Nitrobacter winogradskyi Nb-255: one gene and its partners. The protein of the gene in region 2 interacts with the protein of the main gene of each other region in a pairwise test. Links are inferred from orthologs where the notes say so. Each region holds a gene or a part of one and is shown on either strand. Other genes may lie near its edges.

What was found. The genes of interacting proteins can lie anywhere in the genome.
Region 1: the proteins of NWI_RS06405 (region 2) and dnaE interact in binary tests that used the Escherichia coli proteins (3 or more experiments, as listed by UniProt). The link is inferred for Nitrobacter winogradskyi Nb-255 from one-to-one orthologs.
Region 3: the proteins of NWI_RS06405 (region 2) and NWI_RS03995 interact in binary tests that used the Escherichia coli proteins (3 or more experiments, as listed by UniProt). The link is inferred for Nitrobacter winogradskyi Nb-255 from one-to-one orthologs.

What each region holds. Positions count from the first base shown.
Region 1 is NC_007406.1:2,038,352-2,044,109, reverse strand. What follows is about bases 1,024-5,105. They hold dnaE (DNA polymerase III subunit alpha), read left to right. Parts: upstream 1,024-1,398; coding sequence 1,399-4,905; downstream 4,906-5,105. Other genes in these bases: NWI_RS09695 (30S ribosomal protein S2), read left to right, coding at 5,097-5,105. Outside these bases: pyrF (orotidine-5'-phosphate decarboxylase), read left to right, coding at 1-498; more of NWI_RS09695, read left to right, coding at 5,106-5,758. UniProt on the Escherichia coli protein: DNA polymerase III is a complex, multichain enzyme responsible for most of the replicative synthesis in bacteria. This DNA polymerase also exhibits 3' to 5' exonuclease activity. The alpha chain is the DNA polymerase catalytic subunit.
Region 2 is NC_007406.1:1,362,956-1,367,502, forward strand. Bases 827-3,697 are described here. They hold NWI_RS06405 (aminotransferase), read left to right. Parts: upstream 827-1,621; coding sequence 1,622-2,773; downstream 2,774-3,697. Other genes in these bases: NWI_RS06395 (potassium transporter Kup), read left to right, coding at 827-1,034; NWI_RS06400 (rhodanese-like domain-containing protein), read left to right, coding at 1,271-1,606; NWI_RS06410 (polyamine ABC transporter substrate-binding protein), read left to right, coding at 2,824-3,697. In the rest of the region: more of NWI_RS06395, read left to right, coding at 1-826; more of NWI_RS06410, read left to right, coding at 3,698-3,894; NWI_RS06415 (lipid A biosynthesis lauroyl acyltransferase), read right to left, coding at 3,949-4,547. UniProt on the Escherichia coli protein: Shows aminotransferase activity with methionine and histidine as substrates, and to a lesser extent also with phenylalanine.
Region 3 is NC_007406.1:852,664-857,307, forward strand. The notes cover bases 654-3,621. They hold NWI_RS03995 (cbb3-type cytochrome c oxidase subunit I), read right to left. Parts: upstream 3,141-3,621; coding sequence 1,167-3,140; downstream 654-1,166. Other genes in these bases: NWI_RS03990 (cytochrome c oxidase subunit 3), read right to left, coding at 654-1,170; NWI_RS04000 (ArnT family glycosyltransferase), read right to left, coding at 3,313-3,621. Also shown: NWI_RS03985 (SURF1 family protein), read left to right, coding at 1-398; more of NWI_RS03990, read right to left, coding at 445-653; more of NWI_RS04000, read right to left, coding at 3,622-4,644. UniProt on the Escherichia coli protein: Cytochrome bo(3) ubiquinol oxidase is the terminal enzyme in the aerobic respiratory chain of E.coli that predominates when cells are grown at high aeration.

The sequences.
Region 1 (5,758 bases), 680 kb from region 2 along the record:
GAGACCGTTCAGCGCGCGGTCGCCCAGGCGGCGGAATTGAAGATCGCCTTCCTGACGGTGCATGGCGTCACGAGCATCATGAAAGCCGCCGTCGCCGGTCGCGGGAATTCCGACATGAAGATACTTGGCGTCACCGTGCTCACGAGCATGGATGCCGAGGATATCAAGGAGATGGGATTCGAATGCAGCGTGGAAGACCTCGTCGTTGCACGCGCCAGGCGGGCGCTCGAGGTCGGGGTCGACGGCGTCGTCGCATCGGCGTTGGAAGCCGCCGAGCTTCGCAAGCACACGAACAACAAACTGATGATCGTGTCGCCCGGAATTCGCCCGAGCGGCGGCGCCCGGCATGACCAGAAAAGGGTGGCCACGCCGTTTGAGGCCATGCGCGCCGGAGCGGATTATCTGGTGTTGGGCAGGCCCATCTACGCCGCGGACAATCCAAAAGCTGCCGCGCAAGCGATCATCCGGGAAATGGCGGATGCGCTGCGCCCGGATTGAATCAAGCTGCCTGCGCGGGATTCTGCCGGGTCATTTCTTTTCAAGCGCGCCGCTTGTGAGCCGTTGGTCCTGATCCCTTCGGACAAGCGAACAAAACAACTTGCGGAATGGACCGGGGGGCGCTATCGGGCCGTTATGGCCCAAAAACTGAAACCTGGCGTACGAGCCCGCGACGGCGGTGAATATACCTGTCCTGGTTGCGGCGCTGTCTACAGCGTGACCGTCTATACCAGTCCGTTCAAGGATACGGGTCAGGCGGATTGTAAGGTCTGCAACCAGCCTATCAAAAGCTGGAACCACGCAACGGCCTGGTGGTCGTACAAGTTGATCAAGCGGCCGCGCAAGTGATCGCCGAACCGGCGATGTCCCGACGCGACTTCGTCCTCCGCTAGAAGCATGATTCGATCAAGCTGATTGGATTATGCTTGGAAAGGTCGCGTCGCATTTCTTGCGGTGAGGGGTCACCAGAAAACCTGTGAGTCCCGGCTGCCGCAGCCGTGTGTTTGCGAAAAACCCGAAAACATCTCGTTTCGGCCTTTCCAACTGGCCTTTCGTAGGGCGATTAACCAAGGGGATTATTTCCAGCTCCATCTTGCCTTGACTTAAGAACAAATAGGGAACAATATTCTCGTTATGTTTTAGTCGAAGGAGCGGAAGCCATGTTGAGAATGTTTGTCGAGGAGGCGTCGGCGCTGGCGTCGATCGTGCTGTTCGTCGGAATGGTCGCTGTCTGGGCGCAGCTTATTCCCCAGCTTTCGTAAACGGGCGACCCGGGCGGCTGGGGAAAACGAGAACAGCCGCGTAGGTGGGGGGATTTCGCGTGGACTCGCCCGGCGCAAGTCCCCACCCTTCTTTTGTGAGTCGGCCTTGGCCGACGCTGGCTGATGATTGCCTTAAACCATGACCCAGAAGACCCTCGCGGCTCCCGCAGGTTTCGTTCACCTGCATGTCCATTCGGCCTATTCCTTGTTGAAGGGCTCGATCAAGATCCAGAAGCTGGCGGAACTGGCCAGGGCGGACCACCAGCCGGCCCTGGCGCTCACTGACACCGACAACATGTTCGGAGCGCTGGAATTCTCCGACAAAGTCGCAGGCCTTGGCATCCAGCCGATCGTCGGCTGTGAACTGGCGGTGGACTTCACAGATCAGGATGCCAATGCCCGAAACGCGCTACCGCCTGCCCGAATCGTCCTGCTGGCGACGCGCGAAGCCGGCTATCGTAACTTGATGCGGTTGAACTCCCGCGCCTTCCTCGAAACACCGGAGCATTGCAGCCCTCACGTCAATTGGGAGTGGCTACGGGATGAAAACGAAGGTCTGATCGCCTTGACCGGAGGGCCCGAGGGTCCCGTGGCGCAGGCGTTCAACGCCGATCAGCCCGCGCTTGCGACGGCCCGCTGCGACCGGCTCGCCGGGATTTTCGGCGACCGGCTTTACGTGGAGTTGCAGCGCCATGGGCTCGACAAGGAGCGGCGGGTCGAAGGTGCATTGATCGACCTCGCCTATGCGAAGGGCCTTCCGCTGGTTGCGACCAACGAGCCGTATTTTGCGACCTCCGATGATTATGAAGCCCATGACGCCTTGCTATGCATCGCCGGCGGTCGCCTGGTTGCGGAGACCGATCGCGAGCAATTGACGCCGGATCACCGCTTCAAGACCCGCGCGGAAATGGCTGTCCTGTTTGCTGACATCCCGGAAGCGTTGTCGTCCACGATGGAAATCGCGGAACGTTGCGCGTTCCGGCCGCGGACGCGCAAGCCGATCCTTCCGCACTTTACGGTGGCCTCGGACGCCGCCGCGGCGGACGGGAAAAACGATGAAGCCGCCGAATTGCGGCGACAGGCGCAGGAGGGACTTGCGAAGCGGCTGGCGGTGCATGGCGTCTCGACCGGAATGACGGAGCAGGACTACAGCGCGCGCCTTGACTTCGAACTCGATGTCATCACGCGCATGAATTACGCGGGCTACTTCCTCATCGTCGCGGACTTCATCAAGCACGCCAAGTCCAAGGGAATTCCGGTTGGGCCGGGGCGGGGCTCCGGCGCCGGCTCATTGGTGGCCTATGCGCTCACGATCACCGATCTCGATCCGATCCGCTTCGGCCTGCTGTTCGAGCGCTTCCTCAATCCCGAACGGATATCGATGCCGGACTTCGATATCGACTTCTGCCAGGAGCGGCGCGGGGAGGTCATCGACTACGTGCAGAAGCGCTACGGCCGCGACCAGGTCGCGCAGATCATCACCTTTGGCACGTTGCAGGCGCGGGGCGTGCTGCGCGACGTCGGCCGCGTCCTGCAGATGCCTTACGGTCAGGTGGACAAGCTGACCAAGCTGGTGCCGCAAAATCCCGCGGCGCCGGTCTCGCTGAAGCAGGCCATCGAGGGAGAGCCGAAACTACAGGCGTTTCGTGATGAGGACCCGGTGGTGGCGCGCGCGTTCGATATCGCCCAGCGCCTCGAAGGCCTGACGCGTCACGCCTCGACCCATGCGGCGGGCATCGTGATCGGCGATCGGCCCTTGAGCGAACTCGTGCCGCTGTATCGCGATCCGAAGTCCGACATGCCGGTGACCCAGTTCAACATGAAGTGGGTGGAGCCGGCGGGCCTCGTGAAGTTCGACTTCCTCGGCCTGAAGACGCTGACCGTTCTTGACGTCGCGGTGAAGTTGCTGAAGCAGCGGGGGATCGACGTCGATCTTGCCACGCTGCCGCTTGACGACGCGGCCAGCTACCAGATGCTGACCCAGGGCGACGTGGTCGGCGTGTTTCAGGTTGAAAGCCAGGGCATGCGACGGGCGCTGGTGGACATGCGTCCGGACCGATTCGAGGACATCATCGCGCTGGTCGCGCTGTATCGACCGGGGCCGATGGCGAATATTCCGACCTATTGCGCGCGCAAGCATGGCGAGGAGGAAGCGGAATATCTTCATCCGATGCTCGAGCCGATCCTGAAGGAGACCTTCGGCGTTATCATCTATCAGGAACAGGTGATGCAGATCGCCCAGGTCATGGCCGGCTACTCGCTCGGAGACGCCGACCTGCTGCGGCGGGCGATGGGTAAGAAGATTCGCTCGGAGATGGAGAAGCAGCGCGCGATCTTCGTGGCGGGCTCCGTCAACAACGGCGTTCCCCGAGGCCAGGCGGAAACGATCTTTGAGCTGCTGGCGAAGTTCGCTGATTACGGTTTCAACAAAAGCCACGCCGCGGCCTATGCGCTGGTCTCCTATCAGACCGCGTACATGAAAGCGCACTTTCCCGTCGAGTTTCTGGCGGCATCGATGACGCTCGATATGAGCAACACCGACAAGCTTTCGGAGTTTCGCGCGGAGGCCCAGCGCCTGGGCATCAAGGTCGAAGCGCCGTCGATCAATCGCTCCGGTGCGACCTTCGAGGTGAAGGAAGGCGTCATCTGTTATGCGCTGGCCGCGCTGAAAGGGGTCGGCGCGCACGCGGTCGAGCAGATCGTCGAAGCTCGCAAGGCCGGCATGTTCACTTCGCTGGCGGATTTCGCCGCCAGGGTGCCGCCGCGCGCCATCAACAAGCGCGTCATCGAAAGTCTCGCGGCCGCCGGAGCGTTTGAGGCGCTCGAGCCGAACCGCGCCCGTGTGTTCGCCGGCGCCGAGGCGATCCTTGCTGCGTGCCAGCGCAGCCACGAGGCGACGATGATCGGCCAGAATGACATGTTCGGCGGTCTGGCGGACGCGCCAGACATCATGCTGCCTCGGGCGGAGCCCTGGCTGCCCGCCGATCGGCTGAGGCGCGAATATGAGGCGGTCGGATTTTTCCTGTCGGGACATCCGCTCGACGATTATGCGACAGCGCTCAAGCGGCTCCGCGTCCAGTCGTGGGTCGAATTTTCCCGCGCGGTGAAGTCAGGTGCGACCGCCGGCAAGGTGGCTGCGACGGTGGTTTCGCGGATGGAGCGGCGAACCAAGACGGGTAACAAGATGGGCATCATCGGCCTGTCCGATCCGAGCGGCCATTTCGAGGCGGTGCTGTTCTCGGAAGGTCTCGCGCAGTTTCGGGAGGTCCTTGAACCGGGGGCAGCGGTGCTGTTGCAACTCGATGCGGAATTGCAGGGAGAGGAGGTGCGGGCGCGGGTGTCCCGTGCCGAACCGCTCGACGATGCGGCGGCCAAGACGCAGAAGGGACTGCGGATTTTCCTGCGCGATTCCAGGCCGCTCGAGTCGATCGAAAAGCGTCTTCAGGCGAACGACAACGGGGATCCGGCTGGCGCCGCGAAAGTTCCCGCATCGAGGCAGGCTGGCGAGGGCGAGGTCTCGCTGGTGATGATGCTGGACCTTGAGACCGAGGTGGAAATAAAGCTTCCTGGCCGCTTTCGGGTTTCGCCTCAGATTGCCGGCGCGATCAAGGCGGTCACGGGGGTCGTGGATGTTCAGGCTATCTGACCGGCCCGGGAGGGGCAGCCCGGCGGGATCGGATTGCCTTGCGTATGGCGGGTACCCTCGCTATACAGGCCGCCATCTCACACGGAAACATGGCCTGAAAAGCCGTCCGGTGGCTGCCGGACCGCAATCCTTTTGGTTTGACGGTTCGCCTGCTCACACGTTTCCGGAGGAACCAACCGGAGAATCGAACCATGGCGATACCTGAATTCACCATGCGTCAGCTGCTTGAGGCTGGCGTTCATTTCGGCCACCAATCGCACCGCTGGAATCCGAAGATGGCGGAGTACATCTTCGGCGCCCGCAACAACATCCACATCATCGACCTCGCGCAGACCGTGCCGCTGCTGCACCATGCGTTGCAGGCCGTCAGCGATACCGTCGCCAGGGGCGGCCGCATCCTGTTCGTCGGCACCAAGCGGCAGGCGCAGGATGGTGTCGCCGATGCCGCGAAGCGCTCGGCGCAGTACTTCGTCAATTCGCGCTGGCTGGGCGGTACGCTGACCAACTGGAAAACGATTTCAGGTTCGATCAAGCGGTTGCGCCATCTCGACGAGGTGCTCAATTCCGGCGACGCCAATGCCTACACCAAGAAGGAGCGGCTGACGCTTCAACGCGAGCGCGACAAGCTTGATCGTTCGCTCGGCGGCATCAAGGACATGGGCGGTCTTCCCGATCTGATGTTCGTGATCGACACCAACAAGGAAGACATCGCGATCCAGGAAGCCCAGCGGCTGAACATTCCGGTCGCGGCGATCGTGGACACCAACTGCGATCCGAAAGGCATCACCTATATCGTGCCCGGTAACGACGATGCGGGCCGCGCCATCAGCCTGTATTGCGACCTCATTGCCCG
Region 2 (4,547 bases):
GTCTGGCGCCCGCGCCGCTGATTCTGCCGCTGGTCATTCTGGCGACCGCCGCCACCGTGATCGCCAGCCAGGCGGTCATCACGGGGGCCTATTCGCTGATCCGTCAGGGCGTGCAACTGGGTCTGCTGCCGCGTTTCGAGGTGCGCTACACATCCGAGACCCATGCCGGTCAGATCTATCTGCCGCGCGTCAATCTGCTGTTGCTGATCGGCGTGCTGCTGCTGGTGCTGTTGTTCCGCACCTCCAGCGGGCTCGCTTCCGCCTACGGGATCGCCGTCTCCACCACGATGGTCGCTGACGGCATCATGGGCTTTGTCGTTGTCTGGAAGCTGTGGAACTGGCACCCGGCGGCTGCGGCGGCACTGGTCGTCCCGCTCGTCGTTGTGGACATGATGTTTTTCAGCGCCAATCTGCTTAAGCTGTTTGATGGGGCCTGGGTGCCGCTTCTGTTCGGCATCGCGATGGTGGTGCTGATATGGACATGGCGTCGCGGCGTGGCGATCCTCATCAAGAAGACCAGGCGCACCGAGGTGCCGCTTCTGGATCTCATTCAGAGCCTTGAGAAGCGGCCGCCGCATATCGTCAAGGGCACGGCGGTGTTCTTGACCAGCGACCCCAATTTCGTGCCCACGGCGCTTCTGCACAATCTGAAGCACAACAAGGTTCTTCACGAACACAACGTCATCCTGACGATCGAAACCGCGCAAACGCCTCGGGTCGGTCCCGCCGAGCGCGTGCGCATGGAAAACATCAGCGAAAAATTTTCGACCGTCAGCCTCCGCTTCGGATTCATGGAATCGCCCAACGTTCCGAAGGCGCTGGCCATCGCGCGCAAGCTTGGCTGGCAGTTCGATATTATGTCGACTTCGTTTTTTGTTTCCCGCCGGTCGCTGAAGGCGTCCGCGCAGTCGGGAATGCCTGCGTGGCAGGACAAGCTGTTCATTGCGCTGAGCCGGTCGGCCAACGATGCGATCGACTATTTTCAGATTCCGACCGGGCGCGTTGTCGAGGTCGGGACGCAGGTCATCATCTAGAGCGTTTTCGAGCGAAGTGGGTACCGGTTCGCGTGAAGAAAACGCGTCAAAACAAAATCATAGAGCACCGCTTCTGATTCAATCAGAAGCGAACATGCTCTAGACAAGCCGTCATAGAGCCGTGACGGCGCTTGATTTTATCCTCGCAAGGGGTGACCTTGCGCGGCCGAAGAAGCGGCGATACGGGCATCGCGCCGGGTGCGAGCGTCCGAAGGCAAAAGCGCGAGGAGGTCACGTTGGCGAATCTGAATTTTGTCGTTCACGATTTGACGCCGGAGGATGTCTCGAAAGGCATCACCGACGGACGCTATCTGCTGGTTGACGTCCGCGAGCCGAACGAAATTGCGGCGGAGGCCTTTCCGGACGCGGTGGTTGTCGCCCTGTCGACGTTCGACCTCTCGGCGATTCCCGATCCGCAAGGCAAGCAGGTGGTGTTTGCGTGCCGCTCGGGCAAGCGCTCGGTGAGCGCGTCGCTGGCGGCGCAGGCCGCCGGCCTTCCTTACGACAAGCATCTCGACGGCGGAATTCTGGGATGGAAGGCGGCAGGGTTGCCGACACGATCCGGCGGCTGAGAGTTGACGCTCTCGATGAACAAGGTCTTCGCTGACCTGCCGGTGACCATCTTCGAGACCATGTCGCAGCTCGCGCGCGACCACGACGCCATCAACCTCGGGCAGGGTTTTCCCGACGATCCGGGCCCGGAGGATATCCGGCGCGCGGCGGCGGACGCCGTTATCAACGGTTACAATCAGTACCCATCGATGATGGGCATTCCGGAGTTGCGGCAGGCGGTCGCCGCTCACTACCGCCACTGGCACGGTCTTGCGGCCGATCCGGCGAGTGAGGTGATGGTTACCTCCGGCGGGACGGAAGCGCTGACCAGCGCCATTCTCGCGACGGTAGAACCGGGCGACGAGGTCGTCGTCTTCCAGCCGTTCTACGACTCCTACCTTCCGATCATACGGCAGGCCGGCGGCGTTCCGCGTCTGGTTCGGCTGGAGCCGCCGCACTGGCGGTTGACGGAAGACGCGCTGCGCGACGCCTTCACCCCCAGGACCAGGGTCGTACTTTTCAACAATCCGCTGAATCCGGCTGCGGTGGTCTATGCGCGCAATGAACTGGAATTGCTGGCGCGGTTTTGCCAGGAGTTCGATGCGGTCGCGATCTGCGACGAGGTCTGGGAGCATGTGGTTTTCGACGGCCGCGAGCATATTCCGCTGATCACCGTTCCCGGCATGCGCGACCGCACCATCAAGATCGGATCGGCCGGAAAGATATTCTCCCTGACGGGCTGGAAGGTCGGCTTTGTCTGCGCCGCGCCGCCGCTTTTGCGGGTCATCGCCAAGGTGCATCAGTTTCTCACCTTCACCACACCTCCCAATCTTCAGGCCGCGGTCGCCGGGGGCCTTGCGAAGCCGGACGATTATTTTTTCGAGATGCGCCGCGATCTGGCGCGCCGCCGCGACCGCCTGACCCGCGGCCTCGAAGACATCGGGTTTCCGGTGCTGCCGTCGCAAGGAACCTATTTCCTGACCGTCGATCTCGCGCCGCTCGGACTCAATGAAACCGATCATGTGTTCTGCAGGCGCATCGTCGTGGACCATAAGGTCGCGGCGATCCCGGTTTCAGCGTTCTACGAAAAGGACGCGGTTACCTCGGTCGTACGTTTCTGTTTCGCGAAGAAGGATGCCACGCTCGACGCTGCGCTGGAGCGGCTATCCGACGCCGTGCGGAGGTGAGGCCGATGATTCCGAACCAATGCGTGTGGTTCTGGGCGCCCGTTGCATTGATGCTTGGTTCGGGCGCGGTCTTGTCGCCGCGCGCCGACGCCGCCGAGCGCGTCGTCAACTTTTTCAACTGGTCGAACTACATCGCGCCGGGCGTGCTCGAGGCCTTCACCGAGGAAACTGGAATCAAGGTGGTCTACGACACCTTCGACGCCAACGAGACGCTCGAAACGCGGCTCCTTGCCGGCAAGTCCGGTTACGATATCGTGGTGCCGACGGCGTATTTTTTGCAGCGTCAGATCGGCGCGAACATCTTTCGGAAACTCGACAAGTCGAAGCTGCCGAATCTGGCCAACGCATGGCCCATGGTGACGGAGAGGCTCGCAACCTATGATCCCGGCAATCAGTACGCCGTGAATTACATGTGGGGCACGACCGGCATCGGCTACAATGTCAAAGCAGTGCGGCGCATTCTCGGACCCGACAGCAGGATTGATAGTTGGGATGTCATCTTCGATCCGGACAAGCTCGCGAAGTTCAAGGACTGCGGCGTCCAGATGCTTGATTCCGCGGATGATATCCTGCCTGCCGCGCTCAACTTTCTCGGCCTCGATCCGAACTCGACAGAAAAGAGCGATCTCGAACAGGCAGCGGCTCTTGTCGGCAAGATCAGGCCGTATGTCCGCAAGTTTCATTCCTCGGAATATCTTAACAGCCTAGCCACTGGAGAGATCTGCCTTGTCGTCGGCTGGTCCGGCGATATCAAGCAGGCCCAAAGCCGCGCGGCGGAGAGCCATAACGGTGTCGAGATCGGTTATGCGATTCCGAAAGAGGGCGCCCAGATGTTCTTCGACAATCTGGCCGTTCTCCTGGATGCCAGGCATGTCGACGAGGCTTACGAGTTGATCAATTATCTCTATCGGCCGGACGTTGCGGCGAAGAATTCGGACTTCCTGTCCTATGCCAGCGGCAATCTGGCCAGCCAGAAGCTGATCGATCCGCAAGCCTTCAATGACAAGACGATCTATCCGGATGAAGCCGTGATGAAGCGGCTGTTCATCATAACTGCGCGCGATCTCGCGACGCAACGTTCGATCAACCGGCTCTGGACGCGCATAAAGACGGGACGGTGACAGGACGGAGAACTTTCTTCACGCGAACCGAATCCCGCTTCGCTCGAAAACGCCTTAACGCCAGCGGCGGTGCAGCCACAGCCATTGATCGGGATATTCGCGGATCCAGCCTTCGATCACCGAGGTGATGATCTGCATCGTTCCCTGCACGTCGATCCCGCCGTTTGCATCCCGCGCCGGCGTGATTTCTTCCGAAAGCTCGGCACGGAAGCGATGGTCCGGCAGGCGGATGATCCGCACGCCGTGGATCGGACATTCGATCTGCCGCAAAAGACGCGCCAGCGTCGGATTAGCCTTGGTCTTGCGTCCGAAGAATGTGACGTCGACGCCGTTGGTGAAATACTGGTCCACCAGCATCGCGACATGCTGGCCGTTTTGCAGCGCCTGAGCCAATCGGAGCGGTGCATCGCGGCCCGCGGGGATCAGTGTGCCCATATTGACGGAGCGCAACTGTTTGATCGCGCGGTCGGCCGATGCGATGTTCGGCCGGCGATACAGAATCGCCGCATCGAGCCCGTGCGCGACGGCGGCGACCGCGGGCAGCTCCCAGTTGCCGATATGGCTTGCGAAAATCAGCGCCGGCTTGCCATCCAGCCGCAGCTTGTGAAACAGCTCGCGCGTGCGTTCCCCGATTTCGATGCGACCGTCTTCGG
Region 3 (4,644 bases), 510 kb from region 2 along the record:
TTGTCAATACGGGCTTCGTACAGAACACCATGCAGGATCGCAGCCAGCAGGATATCGCCGTGAAACCATTGGTGACTGGCCAGCCTGTCGCGATGACCGGTTATCTCCGCTTCCCGGAAAAATCTGGCGCGTTGACTCCGTCCTCCAGTCTCGACAAGCGGCTGTGGTTCTCGCGCGACATCGGCGCGATGGCGCAGGCCCTCGGCTGGGGAAACGTTGCACCTTTCTATATCGATCTTGAGAAGCCGGTGCCTGCGAGCGGCGTTCCGAAGCCCGGACCGCTCGATGTGCATTTGAAGGATGATCACATCCAGTATGCCATCACCTGGTTCGGTCTTGCCGCGGCCGTGCTTGTTACGTTCGGCTTTTGGTGGCGCAGCCAACGCCGCGCGACGTAGCATGCGCGGAGGGTAGATCCTTCCGAGATTGCGGCGCCGCTGCGAGTTACAGAAGCCCCGGCAGGTAAACTAACGCGAAGATGCTTATCCAGACGATCACGAGGAAATGCCAGAACAGGCTTAGCCGGTGCAGGCGCGAGACCGCGCCTGGAGCGGGATGAGTGTGTAGCGGTTTTCCGCCCGCATCCCGCTCCAAAATACTAGAATCGATTACGCTCATGGTTTTGGATCGATTCGATCCAAAACCATCGTGATCCAGGGCGGGCCCGCGCCATGCGAGTTCGCCTCCCAGCAACGCGATCCAGATGAGGCCGAGGCTGACGTGAGCCCCGTGGGCGCCGATCAGCGTGAAGAAAGCGGAAAGAAAGCCGCTTTGCCACGGGCCGGCATGGGCGGCGGCCATGCCATAAAGCTCCAAAATTTCCGTGACGACAAAGCCAAGCCCGAGCACGAAGGTCAGCCCCAGCCAGATGATCGCGCGCCAACGTTGCCTGGCTGCCGCCGCGATGCTGGCGAAGCCGAGGGTTGCGCTGCTGGCCAGCAGCAACATGGTTTCGGGGAAGATGCGGGGCAGCCGGAGCAGAGGGCGTTCGGTCGATACGTCCGCGGCATCTCGCGTCATCGCGATGAAAATGGCGAACAGCAGCGCGAAGATGATCGCATCGCTTACCAGGCAGAGCCGGAAACCGTAGGCTTTCTCCTCGATTGCGCGCCGGGCTGTTTCAGCATCGGCTTCATCGCCATGATCGGCGGTGATGAGGGCATCTGTCACGTCGGCGCCTCGCGGCCAAGCGCTGGCGAGATGAGGCGGCGGCTTTCGATCGCTTCGACGTCGCTTGCGGGGAGGCGCTGGCCGGCATGATCATGAAACGTCTGCGAGAGCACCGCGGCGAACATGCCTAACCCGCCGACAGCCGCCAGCCACCAGATGTGCCAGATCATTGCAAAGGCGAATACGAAGGACATCGCACCCAGCATGACGCCGGCGCTGCTCTTGCCGGGCATGATGATGTCATGGAAGCGTGCGGGTCCTTGATCCGCTGTTCCCGCCTGCTTCATGGTCCACCACGGATCGATGCCCTGCACCGGCGGCACGGCGGCGAAGTTATAGGCCGCCGGCGGGGAGGCCGTCGCCCATTCGAGTGTCCGGCCATTCCATGGATCGTTGCTTGAGGCCGCAAGCGCTTTGCGGTCGCGGATGCTGACGGCGATCTGGATGGCCAGAAAAGCGACGCCGCATACGATGAGGAGGACGCCGGCCTGCGCGGCGATGAGATAGGGCTGCCACTCGGCGACATCACTGCGATTGAGGCGCTGCGGCATGCCCATGAGGCCGAGGATGTACAGCGGCATGAAGGCCAGACCGAAGCCGACGAGCCAGCACCAGAAGGCACGTCGACCCCATTTTTCCTCCAGTCGAAAACCGAATGCCTTCGGAAACCAATACTGATAGCCCGCGAAATAGCCGAACAGCGCGCCGGGGATCAGCAAATTGTGGAAATGCGCCACCCGGAAAGTTGTGTCGTGGATGCCGGCCGGCACCACCGCGAACAAGAAGCCCGTAATGCCGCCTATGAGGAACGTGACGATATACCCGAGCGTGAACAGCATCGGGACCGAGAATCGCACCTCGCCACGATAGATCGTGAGCGACCAGCAAACGATTGTCACGATGGTCGGCACGGCGATGAGCGGAGCTGCACGGCCAAAGAAGGCGCTCACGTCGGCAGCCGAGCCGATGGTCAGAAAATGGTGCAGCCAGACGACCAGTGACAGCACGGTGATCGCGATCATGGAGTAGACGAGAGCCGCATAGCCGAACAACCGCCGTCCCGAGAATGTCGCCACGACTTCCGAATAGATGCCGCAAGCCGGCAAGATCAGGATGTAGACGTGCGGATGCCCCCAGATCCAGAACAGGCTGACATAGTTCGCGACGCCGTTACTGCCCGCAAAAAACTGCATGCCGAGATGACGGTCGAGACCAAGCAGCGTCGCGGCAACGATCAAGGCAGGATAGGCAGTGATGATCAGGATGCTGGTGCAAAGCGCCGTCCAGGTAAACAGCGGCATCGCCATCAACTTCATGCCGGGCGCGCGCCGCTTGACGATCGTGACGAGAAAACTGATTCCCGCCAGTATGGCGCCGATGCTGCTGAGCAGGACCGCCCAGATCCAGTAATCGACGCCGACGTCCGGGCTGAACTGAATTCCCGATTGAGGCGGGTAGGCGGTCCAGTAGGCGGCCGAGAAGCGGCCGACGACAAGCGATATCATCACCAGTGCCGCGCCCGACACGGTCAGCCACAGGCCCGCCGCGTTCATGAACGGAAATGCGACCTGGCGCGCACCGATCTGCTGCGGAATGATGATGCTGAACAGACCGAGCACGAACGGCATCGCCACGAAGAACATCATGATGGTGGCATGAGACGTGAAGATCTGATCGAAATGGTCCGGTGGCAGATAGCCGTGCGGTTCGAATGCAAAGGCCTGCTGGGTGCGTATCATCAGAGCGTCGACGACGCCGCGCACCAACATGATCAGCGCCAGGATCACGTACATGATGCCGATCTTCTTGTGGTCGAGGCTCAAGAGCCATTCGGACCACAAATAGCGCCATCGACCGAGCCATGTGATGAGCACGGCCACGCCCAGCCCGCCGCATACGACGGTCAGCGCTCCTGCCATGGCGATGCCGCTGTAAAAAGGCAGGGCGTCGATCGTCAGCTTACCGAGCATATCAATTGGTCTTCGAACGGGGAGGGCCGCAGCGCGATCGGCGACAAATCAGACGGCGCATACGCCAGTCGTGCAAGAGTACCGGGTAGGGTTGCGGGGTCAATTGAAATCGCGGGCAGCGCCGCCGCAATCGCTCGGACCCGGGCCTGACATCGCTCGAAATCTGCCCGTTTCACCCCGGAGGGATGATCTTGATGATGTTGTAATGAGTCTTGCCCGAGACGATGCTATCCTTTTCGATCAAGTGCAGTTCGGGCCTGGTTTGAAGCACGGCACGCTGATGTTCGGGACGCAGAACCGCGATGGCCGGGACGTTCAGTTCAGCCAGTTCATCCAACGCGATCGTGCTTATCGGTCCCCGCACGTAAACCAGCATGTTGAAATCGGTCGAATCTCCGCCTGCGACGTAGAGCGGCTTCGAATCTCCCTTGAGGATGGCATCGATGGCCTGGCCGGCCAGGCGGCTTTCCTGGAACAGGTGCGGAACGACGGGCATCACTATCCAGCCTCGGACGAGCAGGCCGCCAAAGATCATGCAAGTCACGACCAGGGCGGGCGCGATGACACGGGGGTGGCTGTGACGCCAGTTCTCAAACAGCAGCCCGCAGATCACTGCTAGCGTCATGGTTCCCGGCATAGCATAACGCGCCGCCACTTTGCCCGGCCAGAACAGCAGAACGAGGGTGCAGGCGACAGAGTAAAGGATCGCGGCAAGCAGCAGGTCATCTCGCATATCGCGTCGGCCATCTCGCCATCTGTCGATAGCGATCATGATTGCGGGACCTATCAGGATGGAGCCCGGCAGAAATTCCACAGCCAGGCTCTTGACGAAATCAAGATGTCCAAGAACCGTCGCCAGGACGTCGGTCGTCTGTGTCAGACGGGAGTGAGCTTTCCAGGTATCGGCGTCGCCCGTCTGATAAACAAGGCCATACCAGCCGCCGATGACGAGTCCGGCGCCGATATGCGCCGCGATGAATCCTGGAATCTGATCACGCTGTCTCAAGAGGATGTAAGCGCCAACGCCGAGCGTGAAGTATGCGACCTCCTGCGGTCCCTTGGTCAGGCCGGCGAGGGCGATCAAAACGCTGATACAGAGCCATCGTCCGGGTGTTATGCCCTTGTCACGCGTTCCATGCCACCAGATGCAGAATGCGCTGAACAGCAGGACCGAAAGGACGATGTCAGGTTCGGCATTGATGAATTTGGGCGCGACGACGGGCATGCTGATCCAGCAAAGCGCGCCGAAAATCGCAGCGCTCTTGCCGGTCATGGATCTGAGCAGACTGTAGATCAGCAGCGCTCCCGCAAGGAAGAAGCAAAGGTGGGGGATGCGCAGCGACCATAGCGTGACGCTCCCTGTTGCTTCACCGAAGAAGGCAGCTAGCCAGGATAGTAGAACCGGCCGCTCGGCAAATCTCTCGCCATAGACGAAGGGGGTCAGCCAATGGCCATCCTCGACCGCGCCTCGCGCCATGGCGATGATCCTGCCCTCCTCAAGATT